Regions from separate parts of the Bradyrhizobium sp. BR14999 genome, predicted to be linked through region 1. Evidence: predicted binding sites of a transcription regulator. Region 1 holds the regulator's gene; each other region holds the start of a gene.
The links. Region 1 encodes PhoB, which activates phosphate uptake and scavenging genes when phosphate is short. Its sites were predicted from a motif close to TGTCATNNANCTGTCAT; they were not measured.
Positions count from the first base shown of each region.

Region 1 (9,521 bases):
TGATTACACACGATCCTGCAAATTCGGTGTCGTCCTGGCGAAAGCCAGGACGACGATCCAAATGCGCCCCCGCCTACTTCACCGCGTCAAAGCACCAGGCCAGAATGCCCTTCTGCGCGTGCAGGCGGTTTTCGGCCTCGTCGAACACGACCGATTGCGGGCCGTCGATCACGTCATCCGTGACCTCCTCGCCGCGATGGGCGGGCAGGCAGTGCATGAACAGCGCATCGGACTTGGCCAGCGACATCAGCTTGGCATTAACCTGGTAGGGCTTGAGCACGTTATGGCGGTGCTCGCCTTCCTTGTCGCCCATCGACACCCAGGTGTCGGTGACGACGCAATCGGCACCGCGCACGGCGGCTTCCGGATCGGTGCCGAGCACGATCGGCGCATTGGTCGTCTTGATCCAGTCGCGCATCGCCTTCTTCGGCGCGAGCTCCGGCGGCGTTGCGACGTTGAGCTGGAATTTGAAGCGCTCGGCGGCGTGGGCCCAGGACGCCAGCACGTTGTTGTCGTCACCGGTCCAGGCCACCGTCTTGCCCTCGATCGGGCCGCGATGCTCCTCATAGGTCATGAGATCGGCCATCACCTGACAAGGGTGCGAACGGCGCGTCAGGCCGTTGATGACGGGCACGGTCGCATAGGCCGCAAGCTCCAGCAGCGCCTCGTGATTGAGGATGCGGATCATGATGGCGTCGACATAGCGCGACAGCACGCGCGCGGTGTCGGCGATGGTCTCGCCACGGCCCAGCTGCATTTCGGCACCGGTGAGCATGATGGGCTCGCCGCCGAGCTGGCGCATGGCGACGTCGAACGACACCCGCGTCCGCGTTGAGGGGCGCTCGAAGATCATCGCCAGCGTCTTGCCTTCGAGCGGCCTGACCGGCTGATGCGCCTTCTGCTTCGCCTTCATGGCGGAGGATGCGGCGAGCATGCGCTTGAGCTCCGACAGCGGGAGCTCGTTGATGTCGAGGAAGTGCTTTGGCGACTTGCTCATCAGCTTGCCGCCCGCTTGGTCTGACTGGACGAGATCGCCGTGCAGGCGCGCTCGAGCCGCCCGACGCTGTCCTCGATCTCGGCTTCGGTGACGATCAGAGGCGGCAGAAAGCGCACGACATTGTCGCCGGCGCCGACGGTGAGCAGTTTTTCGTGGCGCAAGGCGGCAACGAGATCACCCGAAGGCACGACCGCCTTGATGCCGATCAGGAGACCCTCGCCCCGCACTTCGCTGACGACATCAGGATGGCGATCGATCACGGAGGCGAGCTTCTGCTTGAGCAGCAGCGACATCTTCTGCACGTGATCGAAGAAGCCGGGCTTGAGCATGACGTCGAGCACGGCGTTCGCAGCGGAGATCGCGAGCGGATTGCCGCCGAAGGTCGAGCCGTGCGAGCCGGGTGTCATGCCGGAGGCCGCTTCCGCGGTCGCAAGGCAGGCACCGATCGGAAAGCCGCCACCGAGCGCCTTCGCCAGCGACATCACGTCGGGCGTGACGCCGAGACGGCGATGCGCGAACAGATCGCCGGTGCGGCCCATGCCGGTCTGCACCTCGTCGAACGCGAGCAACAGGCCCTTCTCGTCGCAGAGCTGGCGCAGCGCCTTGAGAAAGGCGGGTGCCGACGAACGCACACCGCCCTCGCCCTGGATCGGCTCGATCAGGATGCCGGCGGTCTGCGGACCGATCGCCTTCTTCACGGCCTCGATATCGCCATGCGGGACCTGGTCGAAGCCGTCCATCGGCGGGCCGAAACCTTCGAGATATTTTGCCGAGCCCGTCGCAGCCAGCGTCGCCAGCGTACGGCCGTGGAAGGCGCCTTCGAAGGTGATCATGCGATAGCGATCGGGATGGCCTTTGGCGGCGTGATAGCGCCGCACGACCTTGATCACGCATTCCAGCGCTTCGGCGCCGGAATTACAGAAGAACACGAAGTCCGCGAAACTCTCGTTGCACAGACGCGTTGCAAGCCGTTCGCCATCCGGGCTCTGGAACAGGTTCGACATGTGCCAGAGCTTGGTCGCCTGCTCCTGCAACGCCTTGACCAGCGCGGGATGGGCATGGCCGAGCGCGTTCACCGCAACGCCCGACGTGAAATCGAGATAGCGATCGCCATTGGTCGCGATCAGCCAGCAGCCTTCGCCGCGCTCGAAACCAAGGTCGGCCCTGGCGAAAACGGGAAGCAGATGCGGCGCGGCGCTGTTGGTCATGACCATCACTTGGATGTTGCATTTGAAAGTTGAGACCTGCCTGGCGTGCCTTGCGCAGCGCACCATTGACCGGTCCGGAAAACGAAACGTGCCGCCTTTTAAGGGCGGCACGCGGCACTATCTTATGCCTGGCAAGACCGGTGTCAATGCCGCCCGGAAAGCCTCGCGAAACGCTGAATCCGTAGTCTTGCGGTGCCGATTTTGCGGGGTTTTCACCACGGAACATGTGGAAGCGAGTCGGCGGACTCTTGCGCGGGAGTCACGCCATATTGTAGCGTTTGGCCTGTCAGATACGACATCTCGTGCAGCGGTTCTGATCCTCTAAGTCCTCATGTACCGGCGTAAACGTTCGGGCGTCAGTAGCGCGCCCGGCGAGCCTTAAGGGATTCTGGCGGCACGGGTTTTTCAAGGCTTAGGCATTCGCTGTGAGGCCCCAGGATGGCGGCGCGCAGCGAGGGAAAGGGTGCAATGACGGTTTTGACCTGGTCCGACGATCGCGTCGAGCAGCTGAAAAAGCTCTGGGAGGCCGGACTTTCGGCCAGCCAGATCGCGGCCGAGCTCGGCAATGTGACCCGCAATGCCGTGATCGGCAAAGTGCACAGGCTCGGCCTGTCGGGCCGCGCCAAGAGCCCATCTTCGGCCGCGCCGCGGCCGCGCAAGGCGCGCCCAGCACAGCACATGATGCGGGTGACCCGGCCGATCTCGCGCGGCAACACCGCGCTGGCGCAGGCCTTCGAGGTCGAGGTCGAGGCCGAACCGGTCACCTACGACAACGTGGTGCCGATGAGCCAGCGGCTGTCGCTGCTGGAATTGAACGAGGCAACCTGCCACTGGCCGGTCGGCGATCCCTCGAGCCCGGATTTCTTCTTCTGCGGCGGCAGGGCGCTGTCCGGCCTGCCCTACTGTGCCCAGCACTCGCGCGTGGCCTATCAGCCGGCCGCAGATCGCCGGCGCGCGCCGGCCAAGCCGAGCACGCGGTGAGTTTGTTCTGAGACCAGAAATGAGCCGTCGTGCGATGGCGGCTCTACATGTTCGGTGTCGTCCCGGCGAAGGCCGGGACCCATAGCCACCGAATGCCATTTGGCGAAGACTCTCAATGATGCGGCTGCACCGTGCAATCAAGACCGCGCCCAATCGATAGATCACGCGGTATGGGTCCCGGCCTTCGCCGGGACGACGCGGAAATTGGGGCGACAGCTCGCTAACTCATCCCCACCAAACGCCTTACGTCTGCTCCGCCTTCGCAAACCGATCATCCAGCGCATAGCCGGCGCCGCGGACGGTGCGGATCGGGTCCTGCTCGCGGCCGAGATTGAGCAGCTTGCGCAGGCGGCCGATATGGACGTCGACAGTGCGCTCGTCGATATAGATGTCGCGGCCCCAGACGCTGTCGAGCAGCTGCTCGCGCGAGAACACGCGGCCGGGATGCTCCAGGAAGAACTCCAGCAGGCGATATTCGGTCGGGCCGAGATCGATCGGCCGGCCCGAGCGCGCCACGCGGCGCTTGTCCCGATCGAGCTCGATGTCACCGTAGGCGAGCACGGTGGCGAGCCGCTCCGGACTTGCGCGCCGCAGAAGGCCCTTAACGCGCGCGAGCAGCTCCGGCACCGAGAACGGCTTGACGATGTAGTCGTCGGCGCCGGTCGCAAGACCCCGCACCCGCTCGCTCTCCTCGCCGCGCGCGGTGAGCATGATGATCGGGAGTTGCTTGGTCTCGGGACGGGTGCGCAGCCGCCGGCACAGCTCGATGCCTGATAGTCCCGGCAGCATCCAGTCGAGCACGATCAGATCCGGGATGTGTTCCTTGAGGCGGGTGTCGGCGTCGTCGCCGCGCATCACCGTCTCCACGTCATAGCCGTCGCCTTCGAGGTTGTAACGGAGAAGCTCGGTGAGAGCTTCCTCGTCCTCAACCACCATAATGCGTGCGCCCATGTTGTCGTCGCTCCCTAGGTATTCGGTACCGTCGTGGCGAAGGTCGTCATGTCGCCCTTCGGCCGCTTGTCGGTGATCGCCTGCCCCTCGATCATGTAGAACACGGTTTCGGCGATGTTGGTGGCGTGGTCGCCGATCCGCTCGATGTTCTTGGCGCAGAACATCAGATGGATGCAGAACGAGATGTTGCGCGGATCCTCCATCATGTAGGTGAGGAGCTCGCGGAACAGCGAGGTGCAGATGGCGTCGACTTCCTCGTCGCCCTTCCACACCGCCATTGCCGCCGGCAGGTCATGCGCGGCATAGGCGTCCAGTACCGACTTGACCTGCTGCTGCACGAGGTCGGTCATGTGCTCCAGGCCGCGGAACAGTTTTAGCGGATGGAAGTCCGTCTCCAGCGCCGCAACGCGCTTGCCCATGTTCTTGGCGAGGTCGCCGATGCGCTCGAGATCGGTGGCGACGCGCATGGCGCCGACGATCTCGCGCAGATCCACCGCCATCGGCTGGCGGCGGGCGATGGTGAGCACGGCGCGCTCCTCGATGCGCTTCTGCAGCGCATCGAGCTCGGCGTCGGTGGTGACGACGCGCTGACCGAGCGCGACGTCGCGGCGGATCAGCGCGTCGACGGAATCGACGATCATGCGCTCGGCGATGCCGCCCATCTCGGCGACCAGGCGGGTGAGCTCCTGGAGGTCGGTGTCGAAGGCCTTTGCGGTATGTTCAGTACCCATGTCCCGTCTCCTCAGCCGAACCGGCCGGTGATGTAATCCTGCGTACGCCGGTCGCTCGGCGACGTGAAGATCTTGCTGGTGTCGTCGAACTCGATCAGCTCGCCAAGATACATGAAGGCGGTCTTGTCGGAGACGCGCGCCGCCTGCTGCATGTTGTGGGTGACGATCGCGATCGTGTAGTTCTCGGACAGTTCCTGGATCAGCTCCTCGACCTTGGCGGTCGAGATCGGATCGAGCGCCGAGCAGGGCTCGTCGAACAAGATCACTTCAGGCCGCACCGCGACCGTGCGGGCGATGCAGAGGCGCTGCTGCTGGCCGCCGGAGAGCGACAGGCCCGAAGCGTTGAGCTTGTCCTTGACCTCGTTCCACAGCGCGCCGCCGCGCAGCGCCTTCTCGACCCGGTCGTCCATCTCCGACTTCGAGATCTTCTCGTAGAGGCGGATGCCGAAGGCGATGTTCTCGTAGATCGTCATCGGGAACGGCGTCGGCTTCTGGAACACCATGCCGACGCGGGCGCGCAGCAGATTGAGGTCGAGCTTGGGGTCGAGAATGTTGGTCTGGTCCAGCATCAGCTGGCCGGTGACGCGCTGGCCCGGATAGAGGTCGTACATCCGGTTGAAGATGCGCAGCAGGGTCGACTTGCCGCAGCCCGACGGGCCGATGAACGCCGTGACGCGGTTGGTGCCGAGCGTCAGGTTGATGTTCTTCAGCGCGTGATGCTCGCCGTAATAGAAGTTGAGGTTGCGCACCGTCACCTTGGCGGGCGCTTCCGGCAGCGGATGCGAGGCCAGGTGACCGTTGGAACTCACGGATACGGACAGGTCGGTCATTTTGCGGTCCTCTCGGCACCGAGGATGCGGGCGCCAATGTTCAGGGCAAGCACGGTGAGCGTGATCAGCAGCGCGCCGCTCCAGGCGAGTTGCTTCCAATAGGCGTAGGGGCTCTGCACGAAATTGTTGATGGTCACGGGCAGGTTGGCCATCGTCTTGTTCAGGCCGAGGCTGAAGAACTGGTTCGACAGCGCGGTGAACAGTAGCGGCGCGGTCTCGCCGGCGACGCGGGCGGTGGCGAGCAGCACGCCGGTGATGAGGCCGGAGCGCGCGGCGCGGTAGGCGATGCGCTTGATCACCAGCGAGCGCGGCAGGCCGAGCGCGGAGGCCGCCTCGCGCAGCGCGTTCGGCACCAGAAGCAGCATGTCCTCGGTGGTGCGAAGCACCACGGGGATGACGATCACGGCGAGCGCGAGGCTACCCGCGATCGCCGAGAAGCCGCGCATCGGCACCACCACGGCGCCGTAGATGAACAGGCCGATGATGATCGAGGGCGCCGACAACAGGATGTCGTTGATGAAGCGGATCACCGAGGTCAGCTTGTCGTTGCGGCCGTACTCGGCGAGATAGGTGCCGGCGAACAGGCCGAGCGGCGCGCCGATGCCGACACCGAGCACGGTCATGATCAGCGAGCCGACGATGGCGTTGAGCAGGCCGCCTTCGGACGCGCCGGGCGGCGGCGTGTTCTCGGTGAAGACCTGGAGGTTCAGGCCGCTAAGGCCGTTGTAGAGCAGCGTGATCAGGATCAGCGCGAGCCAGGTGACGCCGAAGGCGGCGGCGGCGATGCAGAGCCCGCGGATGACGATGTCGGTGCGGCGACGGCGTGCGTAAATCGGGTTCATGTCACTTCCCCGCCTTCTGTTCCAGACGCAGCAGCATCAGCCGCGCGGCCGCGAGCACGAAGAACGTCAGCACGAACAGGAGCAGACCGAGCAGGATCAGGCCGGACTGGTGCAGGCCGTCGCTCTCGGCAAACTCGGAGGCGATCGCCGCCGAGATCGTGGTGCCCGGTGCAAAGATCGACGAGGAGATGCGGAACGAGTTGCCGATGATGAAAGTCACCGCCATAGTCTCGCCGAGCGCGCGGCCCAGCGCCAGCATGACACCGCCGATGATGCCGACACGGGTGTAGGGGATCACCACGCTGCGGACGACTTCCCAGGTGGTGCAGCCGACGCCGTAGGCGGCCTCTTTCAGCACCGGCGGCACCGTCTTGAACACGTCGACCGAGATCGAGGTGATGAAGGGCAGCACCATGATGGCGAGGATCAGCGCGGCGTTGAACAGACTGAGATAGGACGGGGGACCTGCGAAGATCGCCCCCAGCACGGGAACGCCGTCGAAGACCCTGATCATGAAGGGCTGGAAGGTGTTGGCCAGGAACGGGCCCAGCACGAAGAAGCCCCACATGCCGTAGATGATCGACGGAATGCCGGCGAGCAGCTCGATCGCCATGCCGATCGGGCGGCGCAGCCATTGCGGGCAGAGCTCGGTAAGGAAGATCGCAATGCCGAGACCGACCGGAATGGCGATCAGCATCGCGATGAAGGAGGTGACGAGCGTGCCGTACATCGGCCCGAGCGCGCCGAGCACGGGCGGATCGGCCGAAGGCGCCCAGCGCTGCGTCCACAGGAACGACAGGCCGTATTCCTTGATCGCCGGGAAGGCGCCGACGATCAGCGAAATGATGATACCGCCGAGGATCAGCAGCACCGAGATCGCGGAAAGCCGCGTGATCCAGTAGAAGGTGACGTCGCCGAGCTTGAACGCGCTCAAGGCCTTGGCGCGGTCATACGGTCCGGCGTCGTCGATTACATCGCTCTGAACGGCCATCTCTGCCACGCCGATCCCCTGTACCCGTTCTCTATACGCTTGTTGCCGGAGTTGTGCCCCGGATGCGGCGCGAGCTGCGAAGCGGTGCGACGCTGATCCGGGGCCCGGTTCTTGTGGGTCCCGGGGCTGCGCAGCAGCGTTTCACGCTGCAGCGCGTCCGGGACATTCGCTTCAGCTCTTGATCTCGGCAGCCCAGGTCTTCTCGATCAGCTGGACGACGCTGTCCGGCATCGGGATGTAGTCGAGCTCTTCAGCCGCCTTGCCGCCGTTCTTGAAGGCCCAGCGGAAGAACTTGATGGCTTCCTGGGAGGCAGCCTTGTCCGTCGCAGACTTGTGCATCAGGATGAAGGTCGCCGCCGTGATCGGCCAGGACTTGTCGCCGGGCTGGTCGGTCAGGATGACGTAATAGCCAGGAGCCTTGGCCCAGTCGGCGTTGGAGGCGGCGGCCTGGAAGGCCTCGACGGTCGGTTGCACCGGCTTGCCGGCCTTGTTGACGAGACCGGTGTAGGTCAGCTTGTTCTGCTTGGCATAGGCGTACTCGACATAGCCGATCGAGTTCTTGGTCTGGCTGATGTTGCCCGACACGCCTTCGTTGCCCTTGGCGCCGACGCCGACCGGCCACTCGACCGCGGTGCCCTCACCGACCTTGCTCTTCCAGTCCGCGCTGGCCTTGGAGAGGTAGTTGGTGAAGTTGAAGGTGGTGCCCGAACCGTCCGAACGGCGGACCACGGTGATCGCCTCCGCGGGCAGCTTCACGTTCGGATTGAGCTTCTTGATCGCGGCATCGTCCCACTTGGTGATCTTGCCGAGATAGATGTTGGCCAGCGTCTCGCCGTCGAACACCAGTTCGCCGGGCTTCACGCCCTCGAGGTTGACGACGGGGACGATGGCGCCCATCACCATCGGCCACTGGACGAGGCCGTCCTTCTCGAGCTGCTCGGCCTTGAGCGGCGCGTCGCTGGCGCCGAAGGTCACGGTCTTCGCCTGGATCTGCTTGATGCCGCCGCCCGAGCCGATCGACTGGTAGTTCAGACCGTTGCCGGTCTCCTTCTTGTAGGCATCAGCCCACTTCGAATAGATCGGGAACGGGAATGTCGCACCGGCACCCGTGATGTCGGCTGCAAACGCCGCCGTCGTCGATGCGGCGACCAAGCCGGCAGCGACGATAGTTTTGAGGAAATTCATGCTGGTCTCCATACAGGGGAGCGAAGCGCCATCCGCGCCCGATCGCGCTCCCCGCGCCGCCCCTTTAGGAGCGGTCGGCTGTGCTTTTACGAAGGTTTCGTGACAGCTGGATGACACCTTCAAGCGATTGAAATCGCTTGATTTTCAGGTCGAAGTCGGAGGCCTGGCCTGGGGAAAACAGGCGGTAAAAGTGGCGCCCTGTTTGGGTACGCTTTCGATCAGGAGCCGGCCGCGATGACGGTTAAGAATATGTTTCACCAGCGATAATCCGAGCCCGGTTCCACCCTGCGAGCGGCTGTCGCCGACGTCGACCCGATAGAAGCGCTCGGTCAGCCGGGGCAGGTGCTCCGGCGCGATGCCCGGGCCGAAATCCCGGACCATGGCCCGGATTTCCTGAGATCCATCAGTGGCCGCGCTTGACGTCAGCGACACGATGACGCGTCCGCCCGAGGCGCCGTATTTGAGCGCATTCTCGATCAGGTTCTCGAACAGGCGAAGCAGCTCCTCGCGGTCTCCCGCGATCATCACGGGGGCTTCCGGCAGATCGGTCTCGACATCGACCTGGCGTTCCCGCGCCAGCGGCTCGAGCCCGTCGGCGACCTGGAGGATGATCGGCAAGAGGTCGACCAGCGTGTCGGGGCGGACATGGGCCGACAGCTCGACCCGCGACAGCGACAGCAGATCGTCGATCAGGCGCGCCATACGGGTCGCCTGGTTGTGCATGATGCCGAGGAAGCGCTCGCGCGCCTTGGGATCGTCCTTGGCCTGGCCCTGGAGCGTATCGATGAAGCCCGACAGCGCGGCG
Region 1 covers NZ_CM148536.1:497,883-507,403, forward strand. Annotated here, with positions in the region: gene argF (ornithine carbamoyltransferase) at 74-997, opposite strand; gene ACR9YP_RS02310 (aspartate aminotransferase family protein) at 997-2,205, opposite strand; gene ACR9YP_RS02315 (GcrA family cell cycle regulator) at 2,674-3,186, shown strand; gene phoB (phosphate regulon transcriptional regulator PhoB) at 3,430-4,137, opposite strand; gene phoU (phosphate signaling complex protein PhoU) at 4,152-4,868, opposite strand; gene pstB (phosphate ABC transporter ATP-binding protein PstB) at 4,880-5,698, opposite strand; gene pstA (phosphate ABC transporter permease PstA) at 5,695-6,540, opposite strand; gene pstC (phosphate ABC transporter permease subunit PstC) at 6,542-7,531, opposite strand; gene pstS (phosphate ABC transporter substrate-binding protein PstS) at 7,703-8,716, opposite strand; gene ACR9YP_RS02350 (ATP-binding protein) at 8,861-9,521, opposite strand, start outside.

Region 2 (9,521 bases), 3.5 Mb from region 1:
GCCATCGTCGATGCGCTCTGGCGCGAATACAAGATCGACCACATCGACATGCCGGCAACGCCCGAGCGGGTGTGGATTGCGATCAACGAGCATCACCGCCGTCACAGCCTCTGAAGTCCAGATAACCCCGCGCGGGAATAAACGCCTGGCGCGGGGTTCTAGTCATGGACGACCTCTCCCGAAAAACTCTGCGAGCCGGAGACACGAGCCAATGAAACGAACGTTGATCGTCGCGGGCGCCCTGCTGCTGGGCGCGGGCGCCGTCATGGCGCAGCAGGAGATTGCCGTTCAGCAGGACAATCTGATGCGCTCGCAGGCGAAGAGTCTTTACACTGTCATTCAGAAGATGACGAAGGGCGACATTCCCTACAATCAGAAGGCGGTCGACGAGGCAATCGCGCATCTGGAGGCGGATGTCGCCAAGATCGCCAAGACCTTCGAGGTCAATCCCAAGCAGGACGTGGTGAACGCGACCTATGGCGCCTCGCAAAAGGTCTGGCAGAACAAGGCCGATTTCGACTCCAAGATCCCTCCGGTGCAGAAGGCGATCGCCGACGTCAAAGGCAAGATCACCAATGTCGCGAGCCTGAAAGCGGCCTATACCGCGATCAACGATCGCTGCACCGACTGCCACGAGACGTATCGGGTGAAGTTGAAATAACAGGGCACAGTTCTAGGTCCGTAGCCGGGATGGAGTGAAGAGAAATCCGGGCTACCAGAATTGAAAAATGGCAGTTGCGAAAGCAGCCGCACTTTTTGCGCGACCATGGTCCGCGAGTCGCAGCGCAGCACGAAATTCCGTCCGCAAGGCCTGACGGATCGCTGTGAGAGCGGCTATCTTTGCTTCAGCCGCCGCGGCATTGATGTGAGCTGTTGGATGCCGGCGCATCTCGCGCCTGACTGCCTCATGATAGCAGGAGTTCCAACGCCCGGCGAGGAACTGAATCAACAGCGAGATAGGCCATGGCAAAACCGTTCCCGTCGAAGACCCACATCGGCAACCATATGCTGCATCCGGAAACCTTGATGCTGACCTATGGCTATGACCCGCAACTGTCGGAAGGCGCTATCAAACCGCCGGTGTTCCTGACCTCGACCTTCGTGTTCAAGACGGCCGACGACGGCCAGGACTTCTTCGACTACGTCGCCGGCCGGCGCGAGCCGCCGGAGGGGATGGGCGCAGGCCTGGTCTATTCGCGCTTCAATCATCCCAACAGCGAGATCGTCGAGGATCGGCTCTCGATCTACGAGCGCACCGAGAGCTGCGCTCTGTTCTCGTCCGGCATGGCGGCCATCGCAACCACGATCCTGGCTTTCGTGCGCCCCGGCGACGTCATTCTGCACTCCCAGCCGCTCTATGGCGGGACGGAAACCCTGCTGACGAACACGCTAGCGCGCCTGTCGATCGGCGCCGTCGGCTTCGCCGATGGCATCGACGAGGCGGCAGTCAAGCAGGCCGCGGAGGAGGCCATGCGCAAGGGCCGGGTGTCGATGATCCTGATCGAAACTCCCGCCAACCCGACCAACGGGCTGGTCGACATTGCGATGATGCGCCGTGTCGCCGAGGCCGTCGAAAAGGCTCAGGGACACACACCGATCATCGCGTGCGACAATACGCTGCTCGGACCGGTGTTTCAGCGACCGATCGAGCACGGCGCAGATATTTCCTTGTACTCGCTCACGAAATATGTCGGCGGTCATTCCGACCTGATCGCGGGCGCCGCGCTCGGCTCGAAGGCGCTCATGAAGGGGATCAAGGCGCTGCGCGGCGCCATCGGCACCCAGCTCGATCCGCATTCCTGCTGGATGATCAATCGGTCGCTCGAGACGCTGAGCCTGCGCATGGAAAAGGCCGATGTGAATGCGCGCCTCGTCGCGGACTATTTGCGCGATCACCCCAAGGTGGCGAAAGTCCACTATCTCGGTCATCACGAGGACGCATCGCCAGCCGGACGGGTGTTCGCGGAGCAATGCTCAGGCGCCGGCTCCACATTCTCGTTCGATATTGTCGGCGGCAAGGAAGCGGCCGTCAAATTCCTCAACGCGCTCCAGATCTTCAAGCTCGCCGTGAGTCTCGGCGGAACGGAATCGCTGGCGAGCCTGCCGGCGACGATGACCCATTCCGGCGTTCCCGCCGACATCCGCCGGAAAATCGGTGTCCTCGATTCCACGATCCGGCTGTCGATCGGAATCGAAAATCCGTCTGACCTGATCGCCGACCTCGCGCAGGCGCTGAATGCGGCTTGAGCGTGGCGAGAATCGAAAAGGCCGGACGCCCTCCTGCGTCCGGCCTTCGCGCAACGAAGTCGCGTTTGCGCTTACTTCGTCACTTGGCCGCGGATCTCGCCGCCCGGGTTCGCCGCCGTGTGGATGTTGATGTAGTACTTGCCGCCGAGCAGATCGGCGGCCTGCGCGTCGGTGAGCGTCGCTTCGCCCTTGACCGGGCTCGCGGCCGCGTTCGGGATCGCGACCGCAACGCCGGCGTTCTTGCCCGCCTCGGCCGGGCCATGGAAATGAGCCGCGGTGGCAGGGCCAGAGAGCCCGGAATAGTTGACAGTCCAGGACAATTTCTTGCTGGCGGCATCGTAGTTCAGATCGGCCGTTCCGCTGCCGCTGCTGGTCGTTGCGGGCACCTCGGACTTGGCGTCGAGCGTTGCTTTCAGCTTTTCGGCGCAGGCCGGGCCTGCAAAAGCGATGGCACCGAGCGCGCACATGGCGATGACGGTCTTGTTCATGACATTCTCCCTGCAAAACCCGTTCGGGCTGGCTAACTTTCAACAGTCGGCATTTCAGTTTATTCCCGTTTCCGGCCAGGGCGGGCTAAATTCTTTGTGGTTGGAGCCGCACGGAGATCGGTCATAGGTTCGCCGCAACGAATGAATGGATCAGCATGTTGCAACGAACAATTTTCGTGGCGCTGCTCGTCGCGATCGCCGCTACGGGCATCTATTGGTGGCTCAGCGCGCCGGTGGTGGCGGCTGCGAGCACCACGCCGCCACCCCATGCGCCTGATCTTGCCAATGGCGAGGTGATGTTCAACGCCGGCGGCTGCGCGTCCTGCCACGCCGTTCCCAATCAGCCCGATCGTCTCAGGCTTGGTGGCGGCGTCGTGATCAAGTCGCCGTTCGGAACGTTCTACGCGCCGAACATCTCGCCCGATCCGGCCGACGGCATCGGCAAATGGACGGACGCCGATTTCGTCAATGCGGTGATGCACGGGGTCTCGCCGTCCGGGCAGCATTACTTTCCGGCGTTTCCCTACACCTCCTATCAGCACGCCAGGCGCGAGGACGTGCTCGATCTCTTTGCGTATCTGAAAACGCTGCCAGCCGTTGCAGGCAAAGTGCGTGACCACGACGTCGGCTTTCCCTTCGACATCCGGCGCAACATCGGCATCTGGAAGTTCTTATTTCTGGACGACAAGCCCTTCGTCGCCGACGCCGCGAAGTCGCCGGAATTCAATCGCGGCGCCTATCTCGTGAACAGTTTCGGCCATTGCGCCGAATGCCACAGCCCGCGCAACGCGCTTGGCGGCATCATCTCCGGTGAGCGGTTTGCCGGCGGGCCCAATCCGGAAGGCGAGGGGTGGATCCCCAACATCACCCAGAAGCGCCTCGGTGACTGGAGCGCGAAGGATATCGCCTATTTCCTCAAGACCGGCGAATTGCCCGACGGCGACAGCGCCGGCGGCGCGATGACGCGCGTCATCAAGAACACCTCGCAATTGCCGGATGCCGATCTCGCGGCGATGGCGGACTACGTCAAATCGCTGCCGCCGGTGGACGGGCCGACGCCGCCCAAGCGCAAGCAGGGGAGCTAGTGTAGCAGCATTAGCCCGTGCCGAACGCCTTGAACGTGATGATGGTAAGGGTGTCCTGGATGCCGGGCAGCACCTGCACCTTCTCGTTCACGAAGTGGCCGATGTCGGTGTCCTTGTCGACGTAGAACTTCACCAGGAGGTCGTATTGACCGGCGGTGGAGTAGATCTCGGAGGCGATCTCGGCTTCGGCGAGCGCATTGGCGACCACATAGGACTGGCCGAGCTTGCATTTGATCTGGACGAAAAAAGGAACCATCGCGGTCACTCCGAAAGCACATCTGGCCGGCTAATAGGCCAAAACCGGCTGCATTTAGCAAGCGAACTTGCCGGCCGCCAGTTGCCGGTCCGGCGCTCAGGAGGCGACGGCCGCCGCGGCGAATGCATCCCTGAGCCGCTGCGCGAGTTCGACCTTGCGATAGGGCTTGGTCAGCACGATGGCTTGCGCATGCGCGCGGCCCTGCTCCACCAGGGTCTCCAGCGCGTAGCCCGAGGTGAACAGGACCGGCAGGCCCGGGCGAATCCGCCGTGCCTGATCGGCAAGCTCCCAGCCGCTCATGCCGCCGGGCATCACGATGTCGGTGAACAGCATGTCGATGCTGGGGTCGGTGCGCAGCTGCTGCAGGGCCTCCTTGCCGTTGACCGCGGCGACGACGCGGTATCCGAGAGCTTCCACCCTGCGAATCGCGGAGGAGCGAACGAACGGATCGTCCTCGGCGATCAGAATGGTCTCGTATCCTCTGGGTGCTGTGTCCTCGCCGTCGACGAGGTCGGCCTGTGTTTGCCCTGCATCGGCGCGCGGCAGGTAGATCCGGACCGTCGTCCCAAGGCCCGCCTCGCTGTAGATCGAGACATGGCCATTGGATTGCTTGGCAAAGCCATAGACCATGCTGAGGCCGAGCCCGGAGCCCTTGCCGACCTCCTTGGTGGTGAAGAACGGCTCGAAGGCGCGCGCGGTGACATCAGGCGTCATGCCTTCGCCGTCGTCGGTGACCGAGATCAACGCGTATGTGCCGGATGCGACTTCCGGGTGAAGGACACGATAGTCGTCGTCGATCGCAACCAGCTCCGTGCTCAGCGTCAGATGTCCTCCGGATGGCATGGCATCCTGTGCGTTGAGCGCAAGGTTCAGCACCGCGGATTCGAGCTGGGTGCGGTCTGCAAAGGCCATGATCGTGCCGGGCCCGGAGCTCGTCCTGATCTCGACATTTTCGCGCAAGGTGCGCTTGAGCAGCTTGAACATGGAATCAAGCAGGCCGCGGCAATCGATCATCTGAGGCTGGAGCAATTGGCGGCGGCTGAACGCGAGCAGGCGCTGCGTCAGCTCGGCGCCCCGTTCGCCCGATTGGCAGATGTCGTCGGCAAACCGCTTGAGGTCGGGCCTCGCCTTGAGCTGCTCGCTGAGGTGCTCGGCATTGCCGATCATGACGGTCAGCAGATTGTTGAAATCATGCGCGATGCCGCCGGAGAGCTGGCCGACCGTCTCCATCTTCTGCGCCTGCTGGAGCTGCTGCTCGGTCAGGTTGCGCGCGGTCAGGTCGTGGATGATGCCGACGAAGATCAATTCACCGTCCTGCCGCGCCTGACCCACCGACAGGTTCATCGGAAAGGTCGATCCATCCTTGCGCAGGCCGAGGGCCTCGCCGCCGGTCGCGAAATGCCCCGTGCGGCTGTCGGACGCAGCAGCTGCCTCGGGCATCAGCATGCCGATATTCCGGCCCATCACCTCGTCGGCCCGGTAGCCGAACAAGCGCTCGCAGGCCGGATTGAACAGCAGGATGCGGTCCTGCGCATCGAACAGGATGACCCCGTCGACCGCGGTCTCGACGATTGCGGTGAGGCGCGCCACGCTCTCGCGCATCGCGCGCTGGGCTTCCCCGACTTGCTGGAGCAGGAGCGTCGCGTCCCGGGTCTTGATTTCCTCCTCCTCGAGCGCGGCCTGAACCTGCCGAAGCTCGAACGGAGAGGGAATCGTCAGGATCTTCGGTAGCAGCGGCCAAAGCGCGCCGGCCGTGACCACGGAGGCCACCGCGGTCAGCGCCTTGACGATGCCCTCGATGCCATAGATCGGGACCCAGAGCGTGTAGATCGACAGCACATGGGTCAGGCCGCACGCCATGATGAAGATCGCGAACGCCCAATAGACCCAGCCGAATTTGAGGTCGCGCCGCTTGGTGACGAGGATCGCGAGCGCGAACGGGATCGAAAAATAGGCGGCGGCGATGCCACCGTCCGAAACGACATGGAGCCAGATCAGTTCGGGTTCCCACAACAGGCAGATGCCATGCGGCGACAGCATCGAGGAGTCGAGGAGACGTTCAAAATAGGCCCACATAGTTCCACCCCCGGGAAGACGTGCGAGCCGGGGACGGCTCGCGCGATTAGTGTCGCTGGGCGATTCCACCACCTAACGTCTCACTCATCAGTGTGCACGCCAAGGGCGAGCTATCAAGGCTATGGCGAGGCTCGATTTTTCAAGCCCGTCCGACTGCGGGGGCATGCCGCGCCGGTTGCGGGCGCGACGGGCCGCCGCGAATCATGGCGGCGGGCCGTCGCGCTTGCTGGGGTTCCACGATCGCGCTAGGACAGGGCCATGGCGGTGTCCTCAAGCAAATGCATCCCGCGATGACGACCCCGGTCGCACTTACCATCGCCGGCTCCGATTCGAGCGGCGGCGCCGGCATCCAGGCGGACCTGAAGACTTTTGCCTCGCTCGGCGTCTATGGCGCCTCCGCCATCACGGCGCTGACGGCGCAGAACACGCGCAGCGTCACCGGCATTCACGCGGTGCCGGCGGAGTTCGTCACGGCACAGATCGATGCGGTGTTTTCCGATCTCGACGTTGGTGCTGTGAAGATCGGCATGGTGGCCCAGGCCGCCAGCATCGAGGCGATCACGGTCGCGCTGTCGCGCTGGGCGCCCCGGCACGTGGTGCTCGATCCCGTGATGGTGGCAACATCAGGCGACCGACTGCTGGCCTCCGAGGCCGTGGAAGCGTTGCGCACGAGACTGATACCGCTGGCCTCGGTGATCACGCCGAACCTGCCCGAGGCCGCCGCGCTGCTCGAGGAGCCAATGGCGGCCAGTGAGGCCGAGATCGAAAGCCAGGGGCGCCGCCTGCTGGCGCTCGGCTGCCGTGCGGTCCTGGTCAAGGGCGGGCACGGCGAGGGCGCGGAGAGCATCGACTATCTGGTCAATGCCGACAACACCATCGCGCTCGCTGCGCCGCGCCTCGCCACCAAGAACACCCATGGCACCGGCTGCTCGCTGTCCTCGGCGGTCGCGGCGGGTCTCGCCAGGGGTGAGGAGCTCGAGCAAGCGGTGCGCAACGCCAAGGCCTGGATCAGCGCCGCGATCGGAGCCGCCGACCGCTTCAGCGTGGGCCAAGGACACGGCCCGATCCACCATTTCCACAAATTTTACTGACGCGGGCTCGCTCAACCTCTCCCGCTTGCGGGAGAGGTCGCGCCGAAAGGTGCGGGTGAGGGCTCTCCCCACTCGGGGATCATCGCTTGAGGAGGCATCCTCACCCCTCTCCCGCAAGCGGGAGAGGCAGCGCACTTGCCTCGTGTGCCTCGTGGGTTCCAGCGGATCTGGTCTTGGGCGAGGTGCCGCTGCGGCGCCATGTCGCCTGATTGTCGCATGCCACTGATATTCGCGGGGAAGGGCGAGGCAAGGCGTGATTCGTATTTGAAGGTGCCTCAAAGGTTCAATCGGTCATCCCCCTGTCACGGGACATTGTTACAGGCTGGCGCATGGGAAGCTACGATGTGAGTGACGAGAGCCCGGAGCGGCGCTTTCGCACGTTGTTCATCTCCGACGTCCATCTCGGAGCCCGCGGTTCTCAAGCCGATCTTCTGCTCGACTTCCTGCGCTATCACGATGCCGACACCATCTATCTCGTCGGCGACATCGTCGACGGCTGGGCGCTGAAATCGAGCTGGCACTGGCCGCAATCACACAACGACCTGGTCCAGAAGCTGCTGCGCAAGGCGCGCAAGGGCGCCAAGATCATCTACATTCCCGGCAATCACGACGAGTTCCTGCGCAACTATTACGGCACGCATTTCGGCGGCATCGACGTGGTCGAGAACACCGTCCATACCGGCGTCGACGGCAAGCGCTATCTCGTCATCCACGGCGACATCTTCGATCTCGTGGTGCAGAATGCGCGCTGGCTCGCCCATCTCGGAGACAAGGCCTACGACTTCGCGATCCAGATGAATCGCTTGGTCAATTTCTTCCGCCGCCTGTTCGGCGTGCCCTATTGGTCGCTGTCGCAATGGGCCAAGCAGAAGGTCAAGAACGCCGTCAACTATATCGGCGCGTTCGAGCAGGCGCTCGCCGCCGAAGCGCGGCGCCATGAGGCCGACGGCGTGATCTGCGGCCACATCCACTATGCCGTGATCCGCGACGAGGCCGGCATCCGCTACATGAATTGCGGCGACTGGGTCGAGAGCTGCACGGCCCTCGTCGAGCACGACGACGGCCATTTCGAGATCATCACCTGGGCGGATCATTTGCAGAAGCCCGCACAAGTCCCGCAGGTCGCGGCAAGAGCTGCCTGATGAGAGCTGCCTGATGCGCATCCTGGTCGCGACCGACGCCTGGCACCCGCAAGTCAACGGTGTGGTTCGGACGCTGACCAAGCTCGCTGACGGCGCCGAGGGGCTCGGCGTCGCGTTCACGTTCCTGACGCCGCAATCGTTCCGCACCTTCGCGATGCCGAGCTATCGCGACGTGCGCCTCGCCATGCCGCGTCCGGCGCGAATTGCAAAGCTGATCGAGGAGGCGCGCCCGGACAGCATCCACATTGCGACGGAGGGACCGATCGGCCTGATGGTCCGCCGCTATTGCCGCCAGCGCAAGCTGCCGTTCACGACCAGCTTCCACACCCGCTTTCCCGAATATGTCCGTGCCCGCGTGCCGGTGCCGGGCTCGCTGATCTGGCGCGCGCTGCGCCGCTTCCATGCGCCCAGCCGTGCCGTGATGGCGGCAACGCCTGCGCTCGCCCGCGAGCTCGGCGAGCGCGGCTTCGACAATGTCGTGCTGTGGCCGCGCGGCGTCGACACCCATTTGTTCCACCCGCGCGCGATCGACCTCTGTCTGCCGGCGCCGGTGTTCCTGTCGGTCGGCCGGGTTGCGGTGGAGAAGAATCTCGAGGCCTTTCTCGATCTCGATCTGCCCGGTACCAAGGTGATCGTCGGTGACGGTCCGGCGCGCGCCTCGCTCGAAGAGGCCTATCCCGATGCGATCTTCCTTGGCGAGAAGCACGGCGAGGCGCTGGCGGAAATCTATGCTGCGGCCGACGTCTTCGTGTTCCCGAGCAAGACCGACACGTTCGGCCTGGTCCTACTGGAAGCGCTCGCGAGCGGCCTGCCGGTGGCGGCCTTCCCGGTGAAGGGTCCCCGCGACGTTATCGGCAATGCGCCGGTCGGCGTTCTCGATCACGATCTGCGCAAAGCCTGCTTCGCCGCGCTCGATATCTCCCGGCAGGACTGCGTCGCGTTCGCCGCGAATTACACCTGGGAGGCTTCGGCCCGGGCTTTCGTGGCCAGCATCGAGGCAGTCGGCGCGGTGCTGCCCGGCCGGAACGGGGCGGAACAGCCACGCTTCGTCGCCTGACGGGGAAAATCCTCGCGGGGAGGTGTCTTGCCCGCGGCTCGCCGGCCGCGATAAAGTCGGCCATGACCGAACAGCTCCT
Region 2 covers NZ_CM148536.1:4,014,005-4,023,525, forward strand. Annotated here, with positions in the region: gene ACR9YP_RS18395 (xanthine dehydrogenase family protein molybdopterin-binding subunit) at 1-114, shown strand, start outside; gene ACR9YP_RS18400 (cytochrome c) at 212-661, shown strand; gene ACR9YP_RS18405 (cystathionine gamma-synthase family protein) at 964-2,247, shown strand; gene ACR9YP_RS18410 (CHRD domain-containing protein) at 2,319-2,735, opposite strand; gene ACR9YP_RS18415 (c-type cytochrome) at 2,891-3,820, shown strand; gene ACR9YP_RS18420 (Lrp/AsnC ligand binding domain-containing protein) at 3,831-4,076, opposite strand; gene ACR9YP_RS18425 (PAS domain S-box protein) at 4,173-6,152, opposite strand; gene thiD (bifunctional hydroxymethylpyrimidine kinase/phosphomethylpyrimidine kinase) at 6,443-7,243, shown strand; gene ACR9YP_RS18435 (UDP-2,3-diacylglucosamine diphosphatase) at 7,573-8,385, shown strand; gene ACR9YP_RS18440 (glycosyltransferase family 4 protein) at 8,399-9,442, shown strand; gene ACR9YP_RS18445 (threonine/serine dehydratase) at 9,505-9,521, shown strand, end outside.
Region 2: ACR9YP_RS18435 (UDP-2,3-diacylglucosamine diphosphatase) is a predicted target of PhoB. The motif match lies at 7,533-7,549, and genes of this name have one in related genera.

Region 3 (9,521 bases), 480 kb from region 1:
ATGGTCTCGACTCCTCTGGAACACTAAGCGGTCGAGTCCGCTACTCGTTCCATTATTCGTGCTCATTGATAGCGATTGTCTTAACGATCCTCTCCGGTTCAGGCCGGGCCAGATCGATCGACAACAGCCCGTTCTTCAGATCCGCACCCAGCACCAGCATCCCCTCCGCCAGCACGAAGGTGCGCTGGAAGTGGCGCGCGGCGATGCCGCGATGGATGTATTGCCGGGTCTTGTCGTCCTGCTGCCGCCCGCGGATCACGAGCTGGTTTTCCTCAATGGTTACATCGAGTTGGTCGCGGGTGAATCCGGCAACCGCCAGCGTGATGCGCAAACGCTCGGGCTGGCCATCCGCGCGGTCGCACCTCTCGATATTGTAGGGAGGATAACCGTCGGCGCCTTTGACGACCCGATCGAGCACGCGCTCGATCTCGTCGAAGCCCAGCAGAAAGGGACTGGAGAGCGTTGGAACACGAGACATAGTTTACAAAGTCCTCGCAGAAGCGACTTTGGTGTTTCAGGGCCCGCAAGCGGCACCCCTTGGTCAGCAATATGGGCATATCCCCGAGTGGGTTCAAGCAGGTAGCCGGGGAGGCTGTGGATGCCCTGTTTCCACCTGCGACCAGCACGGGGAATTTGCGGACGATTTATCCCAACGAAAACAAGCCCCTTCTACTGTGCATGGGGTTGTTTTCGCACTTTTTGGTTGGCCGGCCCCTGGAACCGATCAGGCCTCGATCCGCTTGCGCCCGTCGCCGCTGAACAGGTGCAGCCTCGACCGCACCGCCGCGACGCGGATGTGCTGGCCGATCGCTGGCGCTTCGGTTCCGGGAATGCGGACGATGACCTCGCCCGGCGGCAACTCGCCGGGGGTGGCGGCGACGCGCTGCTCCTCCTGCTGGCGCGAGCCGTAGACGAAGGTTTCGGCACCGACGCGTTCGATCGCCTCAACGGTGAGCGGCAGCGCGACGCCGCCGGCCGGGGTCTGGTCGGTGATGACGAAGTCCTCCGGGCGGATGCCGACGATGCCGGCCTCGCCTGCATCATTGAGCTGCGATCTGATCTCGTCAGGGCGCGTCGACATCAAATTCATCGGTGGTGCCCCGATGAAGGAGGCGACGAAGGTGGTGGCCGGCTTCTCGTAGATCGCGAGTGGGTTGCCGATCTGCTCGACCTGGCCGCCATTCATCACCACCAGGATGTCGGCGAGCGTCATCGCCTCGAGCTGGTCATGGGTGACATAGATCGACGTGGTGTTGAGGCGGCGCTGCAATTTGCGGATCTCGACCCGCATCGCGATGCGCAGCTTGGCGTCGAGATTGGAGAGCGGCTCGTCGAACAAGAACACTTTTGGCTGGCGCACGATGGCGCGGCCCATGGCGACGCGCTGGCGCTGGCCGCCTGAGAGCTGGCGCGGCTTGCGCTCCAGCATGGCGGAGAGCTCGAGCACGCGCGCGGCTTCCTCGACGCGGGTCTTGATCTCGGCTTCGGCCATGCCGCGATTGCGCAGGCCGTAAGCCATGTTGTTGTAGACGCTCATATGCGGATAGAGCGCGTAGTTCTGAAACACCATCGCGATGTCGCGATCGGCCGGCTCGATCTGGTTGACGACGCGGCCGCCGATGTCGATCTCGCCGCCGGTGACGGTCTCCAGCCCCGCGACCATGCGCAGCAATGTGGACTTGCCGCAGCCGCTTGGACCGACCAGCACGCAGAACTGGCCGTCGCCGACATCGACGTCGACGCCCTTGATGGCTTCGAAGCCGCCGGGATAGGTCTTGCGGACGCTGCGCAGGGTGACGTTAGCCATGAAAACTCATTTCCAAGAACCTACTTTTCCGTCTCGACCAGGCCGCGCACGAACAGCTTCTGCATGGCGACGACGACGAACACCGGCGGCAGCATGGCCAGCACGGCGGTTGCCATCACGATCGGCCATTCGGTGAGTGCGTCGGTGGTGGTGATCATCTTGCGGATGCCGATCTGGATCGTCTGCATGTCGTCGCGGGTGGTGATCAGCAGCGGCCAGAGATATTGATTCCAACCGAGGATGAACAGGATCACGAACAGCGCCGCCATGTTGGTGCGCGACAGCGGCAGCAGCGTGTCCCAGAAGAAGCGGAAGGGACCGGCGCCGTCGATGCGTGACGCCTCCAGCAGTTCGTCCGGCACCGTCATGAAGAACTGTCGGAACAGCAGCGTCGCGGTGGCGGATGCGATCAGCGGCAGCGACAGGCCGGCATAGCTGTCGAGCATGTGCAGATCGGCGACGATCTTGTAGGTCGGATAGATGCGCACCTCGACCGGCAGCATCAGGGTGATGAAGATGAGCCAGAAGATCGGCATCCGGAACGGAAAGCGGAAATACACGATCGCATAGGCCGAGATGATCGAGATCGCGATCTTGCCGACCGCGATCAGCAGCGCCGTTATCAGCGAGTTCAGCATCATGTTGCCGACCGGCTCGCGGGTCGATCCGCTCGTGCCGACGAAGATGGTCTGATAGTAGGTCTGGAAGAAATGGCCGCCGGGCAGCAGCGACATCTGCCCGTTCGCGATCAGCGCGTTGTCCTGGGTCGAGGCGACAATCGCGATGTAGACGGGAAACGCGACGATCGCGATCCCGATCCAGAGGATGATGTGCGCGACGTAGCGCCGAAAGCCTTCTTCCTCGACCATCAGTAGGTCACCTTGCGTTCGACGAAGCGGAACTGGATCCCCGTCAGCACGATCACCATGATCATCAGGATCACCGATTGCGCCGCCGAGCTACCGAGATTGCCGCCGAGCAGGCCGTCGGAATAGACCTTGTAGACCAGCGTTTCCGTCGACTTGCCGGGACCACCGCGGGTCATGGTATCGATGATGCCGAAGGTATCGAAGAAGGCGTAGACGATGTTGACGACCAGCAGGAAGAAGATGGTCGGCGACAGCAGCGGGAAGGTCACGGTCCAGAACCTGCGCATCGGGCGCGCGCCGTCGATCGCGGCCGCCTCGAGCACGCTTCGGGGGATGCTCTGCAGGCCGGCGAGGAAGAACAGGAAGTTGTAGGAGATCTGCTTCCAGGCGGCGGCGAGGATGATCAGCGTTGCGGCCTGGTCGCCGTCGAGCAGCGGATTCCAGTCGACGCCGAGGGCGCGCAAGTACCGCGAGAGCACGCCCAGCGAGGGGTGCAGCATGAAGATCCAGAGCACGCCGACGACCGGCGGCGCCACCGCATAGGGCCAGATCAAGAGCGTGCGGTACAGCATCGAGCCGCGCAGCGGCTTGTCCGCCATCACCGCGAGCAGCAGTGCAAACGACAGCGACGAGACTGCGATGGCGAACGAGAAGAAGAAGGTCCGCACGATCGCCTCGAAATAGGCGCGGTCCTTCAGAAGCTCGAGATAATTGTCGAACCAGACGAAGCTGGTCGAAAGACCGAAGGCGTCCTGGAGCAGGAAGGACTGGATCACCGCCTGCCAGGCCGGCCAGTAGAAGAAAATCAGGACGATCGCGAGCTGCGGCGCAACCAGCGCGTAGGGCAATAGTTTCGATTGGAAAATGGCTTGCTTTTGCATGATGCCCGCAGGAGCGGCAGGCCGGGTTACCGGCCTGCCGCTGATCGCCTCACTTGACGGCGGTCTTTTCGAACTGACGCAGCATCGTGTTGCCGCGCTCGACGGCGGCATCCAGCGCCTGCTTGGCGGTCTTCTTGCCGGCGAGCGCCTGCTCGATCTCTTCCGACCAGACGTCACGGAGCTGAACCATGTTGCCGAGGCGCAGGCCGCGCGAGTTCTCGGTCGGCTCCTTGTTGGTCAGCTCGAGCAGCGGGGTCTCGAGATAGGGCTGATCCTTGTAGAAGCCTTCCGCCTTGGCCTTCTCATAGGCCGCCTTGGTGATCGGCAGATAGCCCGAGGCCTTGTGGATGTAGACCTGGCGATCAGTGTCGGAGAGGAAGCTCAGGAATTTCGCGACGCCCTTGTAATCCTCGGCCGACTTGCCGCCCATGACCCAGAGCGAGGCGCCGCCGATGATCGAGTTCTGCGGTGCGCCCTTCACGTCGGGATAATAGGGCATCGGGACGGCGGTGAAGCTGAACTTGGCCTGCGCCTTGACGTTGCCGAAGAACGCCGAGGAGGTCAGATAGAGCGGGCATTCACCTGACGTGAAGCGGCCTTCACCGGTGTTGGTGCGGCCGGCATAGTCGTAGGTCTTGTCCTTCTGGAGCTCGACCAGCTTCTCGAGGTGCTTGACCTGGACCGGGCTGTTGAATTCGAGCACGGTGTCGAAGCCGTCGAGGCCGTTGGCCTTGGTCGACAGCGGCACGTTGTGCCAGGCGGAGAGCTGCTCGAGATTGACCCAGGTAACCCAGGAGTTGGAGAAGCCGCAGGTCGGATGGCCGTTGTCGTGCAGCTTCTTGGCGGCGTCGAACACCTGAGGCCAGGTCTTCGGGATCTCGACATTGGCCTTCTTCAGCTCGTCGAGATTGACCCACATCACCGTCGACGACGAGTTGAAGGGGAAGGACAGCATCTCGCCCTTCGAGGTCGAGTAGTAGCCGGTGATCGCGGGCAGATAGGCCTTCGGATCGAACTTCTCGCCGGTCTCGGCCATCAGCTTGTACACCGGCTTCACGGCGCCGGTCGCGGCCATCATGGTCGCGGTGCCGACCTCGAACACCTGCATGATGTGCGGGGCGTTGCCGGCGCGGAAGGCGGCGATGCCGGCATTCATCGTGTCGGCGTAATTGCCTTTGTAGGTCGGGATCACCTTGTAGTCGCTCTGCGATGCGTTGAAGTCGTTCGCGAGCTTGACGATGACGTCGTTGTTGGCGCCGGTCATCGCGTGCCACCACTGGATTTCAGTCACGGCCAGGGCCGGCGAGGCCGACACGCCAACCGTGATTGCAACAGCCGCAGCCGCACCAAAATGTCGAAGAGCCATCAAGAAAACCTCCCTTGCCCGTCAATAAAGAAGCGCTTGCGCTAGCAGCGCCATATGACGTTCACATGACTGTGTAAGCGGCCGAAACGAAAGCGGCAAGCGCTGGAAAAGGGAAGCCGGAAAATAGGCGAAGACGTGCGTGTCCAGCTTCCTGCGGTCGCGGCGCACATGTGCGCCCGCGCCGCAGTGCGGCATTAACTGTTCGGATGGGGAAGGGCCGTCCGCGCGGAATGGCGTCGGGTTGACGATCGGGCTACGGGCTCGAACAACTCTCCCGCTTGCGGGAGAGGTCGGCGCGTTCCGGGCGATGCGAAGCATCGTCCCGCGCGCCGGGTGAGGGCTTTCTCCTCTTGAGGAGTCTCACTGCGGAGACACCCTCTCCCCAGCCCTCCCCCGCAAGCGGGGGAGGGAGCGGACCGGCGCCGCCGTTCAATCTCTCTTAATCTCAGCGCTTGCGCTCGGGGCCGCAGACCACGCCTTTTTCGACCATCGCCTCGATCTCCGCCTTGGAGTAGCCGAACTCGCCCAGCACCTCTGCCGAGTGCTGGCTGAATTTCGGCGGCAGGCGGCGCAGGCTGGGCTTGCTGCGGTCGAGCCGGATCGGCGAGGCCACGCCCTTGTACCAGTCCTTCTCGATGATATCGCCGCGCGCGATCGTGTGCGGGTTGGTCAGCGCCTGGTCGATCTTTTGCACCGGGCCTGCGGGGAGACCCGCCGCGAGCAGCCGGTTGCACAGCGGCTCGGCCTCGTGCTGGCTGAACACCGCCGCAAGCTCGGCGCGCAGCGCCTCGCGATTGGCGATGCGGTCCTTGTTGCGGGCAAAGCGCGGATCGGTGCCGAGCTCGGGCTTGCCGATCTCCTTGGCGAGCTTGCGGAAGGTGCCGTCATTGCCGACCCCGATGAAGATGTTGTCGGTTTTGGTCGGGAAGATCGCGTAGGGCACGAGGTTGGGATGCTCGTTGCCGGTGAGCGAGGGCGGCTTGCCGTGCATGAAATAATTCGCGGTGTGCGGGTGCATGATGGCAAGGCCGGTCTCGTACAGCGTCGTCTCCAGGAACTGGCCCTGGCCCGAACGCTGGCGCTCCGACAGCGCCATCAGGATCCCGATCGCCGCATAAAGGCCGGTGGTGATGTCGACCAGTGGCACGCCGATCCGCATCGGCCCGCTCTCCGGCGATCCCGTTGCCGCGATCATGCCGGTCATGGCCTGGATGATGGCGTCATAGCCGGGATTGCCGCCGCGCGGACCGTCGGCGCCGAAGCCGCAGATCCGGCAATGCACGAGGCGCGGGAATTTTGCGCGCAGCACTTCGTTGCCGATGCCCCATTTCTCCAGCGTGCCCGGCTTGAAATTCTCGATCAGGACGTCGGCCGTCTCCAGCATCTTCAGCAGCACGGCGCGGCCGCCCTCGGAGGCGAGGTCGAGGCCGATCGAGCGCTTGTTGCGGTTGATGCCGACGAAATAGGCCGCGTCCTCCTCGTGGAAGGGAGGGCCCCATTCGCGCACCTCGTCGCCTGCGGGCGGCTCGACCTTGATGACGTCGGCGCCGTGGTCGGCGAGGATCTGGGTGCAGTAGGGACCGCCGAGCACGCGCGTGAGATCGATGACGCGCAATCCGCTCATGGCACCTGTGGCGGCTTCAGAACTCATGCCTTCGCTTCCCCTGTGTCGACGTTTGATCACAGGCCTAGCGAGGTTCGTGCACGCCAGCAATGGCCCCGCGCGTAGGGCCGTATGCGCCGCCGCGGCGCAATCCCGCAGCGTGGCAAATCAGGTGGAAGCGGCCGGCCCGAGGGGGATCTCGGGCCAGCCAATCCGCACTTCCGGTCAGACGACCGTCAGGCGAACGTCGACATTGCCGCGCGTGGCGTTGGAGTATGGGCACACCTGGTGCGCCTTCTCGACCAGCGCCTCGGCCTCGGCGCGGGCCAGGCCGGGCAGCGAGACGGCCAGATCGATGTCGAGACCGAAGCCGCCCTCGGAGCGCGGGCCGATGCCGACGGTCGAGGTAACGGAGGCGTCGGCGGGAACCTTGGGGCCGCCCTGCGAAGCCACGAACTTCATCGCGCCGATGAAGCAGGCGGCATAGCCGGCTGCAAACAGCTGCTCGGGATTGTTGCCGGCGCCGCCGCCGCCGCCGAGCTCCTTCGGCGTGGTCAGCTTGACGTCGAGCGCGCCGTCGAGGGTTGCGGCATGGCCGTCGCGGCCGCCGGTCGCCTTGGCACTGGTCTTGTAGAGGACGTTCACGGACATTTTCATCTCCCTGGGGGTTCGGGTGGTGCGATCTGTATCGCAGACAATTAGATTGTGCGCAATCTAAATTGTGGTGCCTCACATTTAATTGTTCGCAATTGAATATGCGGCCGCCCGGCCCCACAATGCGGGGCAAATCCCGTGAGATTCGCCATGGCCCGGAAACTATCGGCAGCGGACGCGCCGCTGCGGCTCGACAATCAGATCTGCTTCGCGGTGTATTCGGCGGCGCATGCCTTCAACCGCGTCTACAAGCCGCTGCTCGACCGGCTCGGCCTGACCTATCCGCAATATCTCGTCATGCTGGTGCTGTGGGAGCGCGACGACGTGCCGGTGAAGGACATCGGCGAGAAGCTGTTCCTGGATTCGGGCACGTTGACACCGCTGCTCAAGCGGCTCGAGGCCGCCCATCTCGTCAAACGCACCCGCTCGAGCGAGGACGAGCGTCAGGTGCTGATCGCCCTGACGCCGCAGGGCCACGCGCTGAAAGACAAGGCGCGCAGCGTGCCGCAATCGATTCTGGCGGCGTCGGACTGCTCGGTGCCGGAACTGGTCGCGATGAAGGACGAGATCGTCGCGCTGCGGGATAGGCTGAATGCGGTGATCGGGGAGTAGGGAAGCTCGTCAGAGCCTAGGAAAGCCGCTTCTTCGTGAAGGCGCGGCCGGAATGAGACTTCAGGTACTTTTCAAACGCCAGAGCTTTGTACTTGTCAGGAAAGGCGCAGTACCAGATCAATTTCCAAGGCTTATATTTAGCGGTGTGGCTAGACTTGCCGGCATTGTGTTCCGGAATTCGCCGCTTCAAATCTTCCGTGGCGCCGACGTATTCCTGATCAGGAAAGTCAACGCTTCGGAGAATGTAGACGTACCACATTGACGGCTATCGCTTGGGTAGTCGTTAGGTGGGCGTCGCACCAGTCCGTCTTCGCCCTTCGGGCTACGCCGGACACCACGCTTCACCCTTCGGGCTCTGCGCGGCTGCGCCACGCGAAGCCCGAAGGGCGAAGCGTGGTGGAGCCAGGCGGGATCGAACCGCCGACCTCTTGCATGCCATGCAAGCGCTCTCCCAGCTGAGCTATGGCCCCTTAACCTTAGACGGGGTGAATCTGGTGGATCACCCCAACCGGCGAGCCCTGGTGACTCGCGCGGTGCACCCTTTTTCACAGATCAGGGCTGATCTCAAGTCTCTTCATCACCTCCGACATCACCAATGATGTCGGTCACGTCCTCATCGCCCTCTTCCTCGTCGGCAATGAAGGTCGAATCATCATCATCGTCGTCGTCGATGGTCTCGTCGACCTCGATATCGTCCTCGGACTCGGGCACGACAGCCTTGACCTTGCCGGTGTTCTCCTCGGCATCGGCCTCCTCGAGCGACACCAATTCCTCGGCCTCCGCCGGCTCCGGCGCGGTGTCCTGGGCCATACTGCGGGCTTCAGTGCCGCGGGACGCACGTGCGGGAGCGATGGGGGCGATCGGCACCACCTCGCCGGTATAGGGCGAGATCACCGGATTCTTATTGAGGTCATAGAATTTCTTGCCCGTGGTCGGGCAAATACGTTTGGTTCCGAGTTCGGACTTGGCCACGGCAGGAATCCTGGGAATGTCTGAAAAGCGGTGCTTCACTTGGCTAGTTGGCGGCCCGCTGTCAATAGCGCATTACGGAAGAACGACATGCCCGTGACGGGGCGCGGACCATGTGGTACCTGCGGCCCAGCCTTCAAGGCATCCAAGGACACAATCTTGACCCATTCCGACCAACCGAGGCCGCTCCAGTCTCGCGCCAGCGGCCCCCTGACCGGGAAAGTACGGGTGCCCGGGGACAAGTCGATCTCCCACCGTGCCCTGATCCTGGGCGCGCTCGCGGTCGGCGAGACCAAGGTTTCGGGCCTGCTCGAGGGCGAAGACGTCCTCAACACCGCGAAATCGATGCGGGCGCTGGGCGCCAGGGTCGAGCGCACCGGCGATTTCGCCTGGACGGTGAACGGCGTCGGCGTCGGTGGCTTCGCCCAGCCCAAGGCGGCGCTGGATTTCGGTAACTCCGGCACCGGCTGCCGCCTGGTCATGGGCGCCGTTGCGGGATGCCCGATCTCGGCGGTGTTCGAAGGCGACGCCTCCCTGCGCAGCCGCCCGATGCGCCGGATCCTCGACCCGCTCGAACAGATGGGCGCCAGGGTTGTGTCGGGCGGCGAGGGCGGCCGTCTGCCGCTGACCCTCCAGGGCGCGCGCGATCCGCTTCCGATCACCTACAAGACCCCGGTCGCCTCGGCCCAGATCAAATCGGCCGTGCTGCTGGCGGGCCTGGCTGCGCCCGGCACCACCACGGTGATTGAGAGCGAGGCGA
Region 3 covers NZ_CM148536.1:974,571-984,091, reverse strand. Annotated here, with positions in the region: gene ACR9YP_RS04585 (BQ00720 family protein) at 1-2, opposite strand, end outside; gene ACR9YP_RS04580 (Hsp20 family protein) at 53-478, opposite strand; gene ACR9YP_RS04575 (sn-glycerol-3-phosphate import ATP-binding protein UgpC) at 725-1,807, opposite strand; gene ugpE (sn-glycerol-3-phosphate ABC transporter permease UgpE) at 1,828-2,676, opposite strand; gene ugpA (sn-glycerol-3-phosphate ABC transporter permease UgpA) at 2,676-3,557, opposite strand; gene ugpB (sn-glycerol-3-phosphate ABC transporter substrate-binding protein UgpB) at 3,607-4,923, opposite strand; gene ACR9YP_RS04555 (CaiB/BaiF CoA transferase family protein) at 5,369-6,574, opposite strand; gene ACR9YP_RS04550 (organic hydroperoxide resistance protein) at 6,752-7,177, opposite strand; gene ACR9YP_RS04545 (MarR family winged helix-turn-helix transcriptional regulator) at 7,331-7,792, shown strand; gene ACR9YP_RS04540 (GIY-YIG nuclease family protein) at 7,809-8,051, opposite strand; tRNA gene ACR9YP_RS04535 (tRNA-Ala) at 8,187-8,262, opposite strand; gene ACR9YP_RS04530 (TIGR02300 family protein) at 8,357-8,764, opposite strand; gene aroA (3-phosphoshikimate 1-carboxyvinyltransferase) at 8,921-9,521, shown strand, end outside.
Region 3: ugpB (sn-glycerol-3-phosphate ABC transporter substrate-binding protein UgpB) is a predicted target of PhoB. The motif match lies at 4,978-4,994, and genes of this name have one in related genera.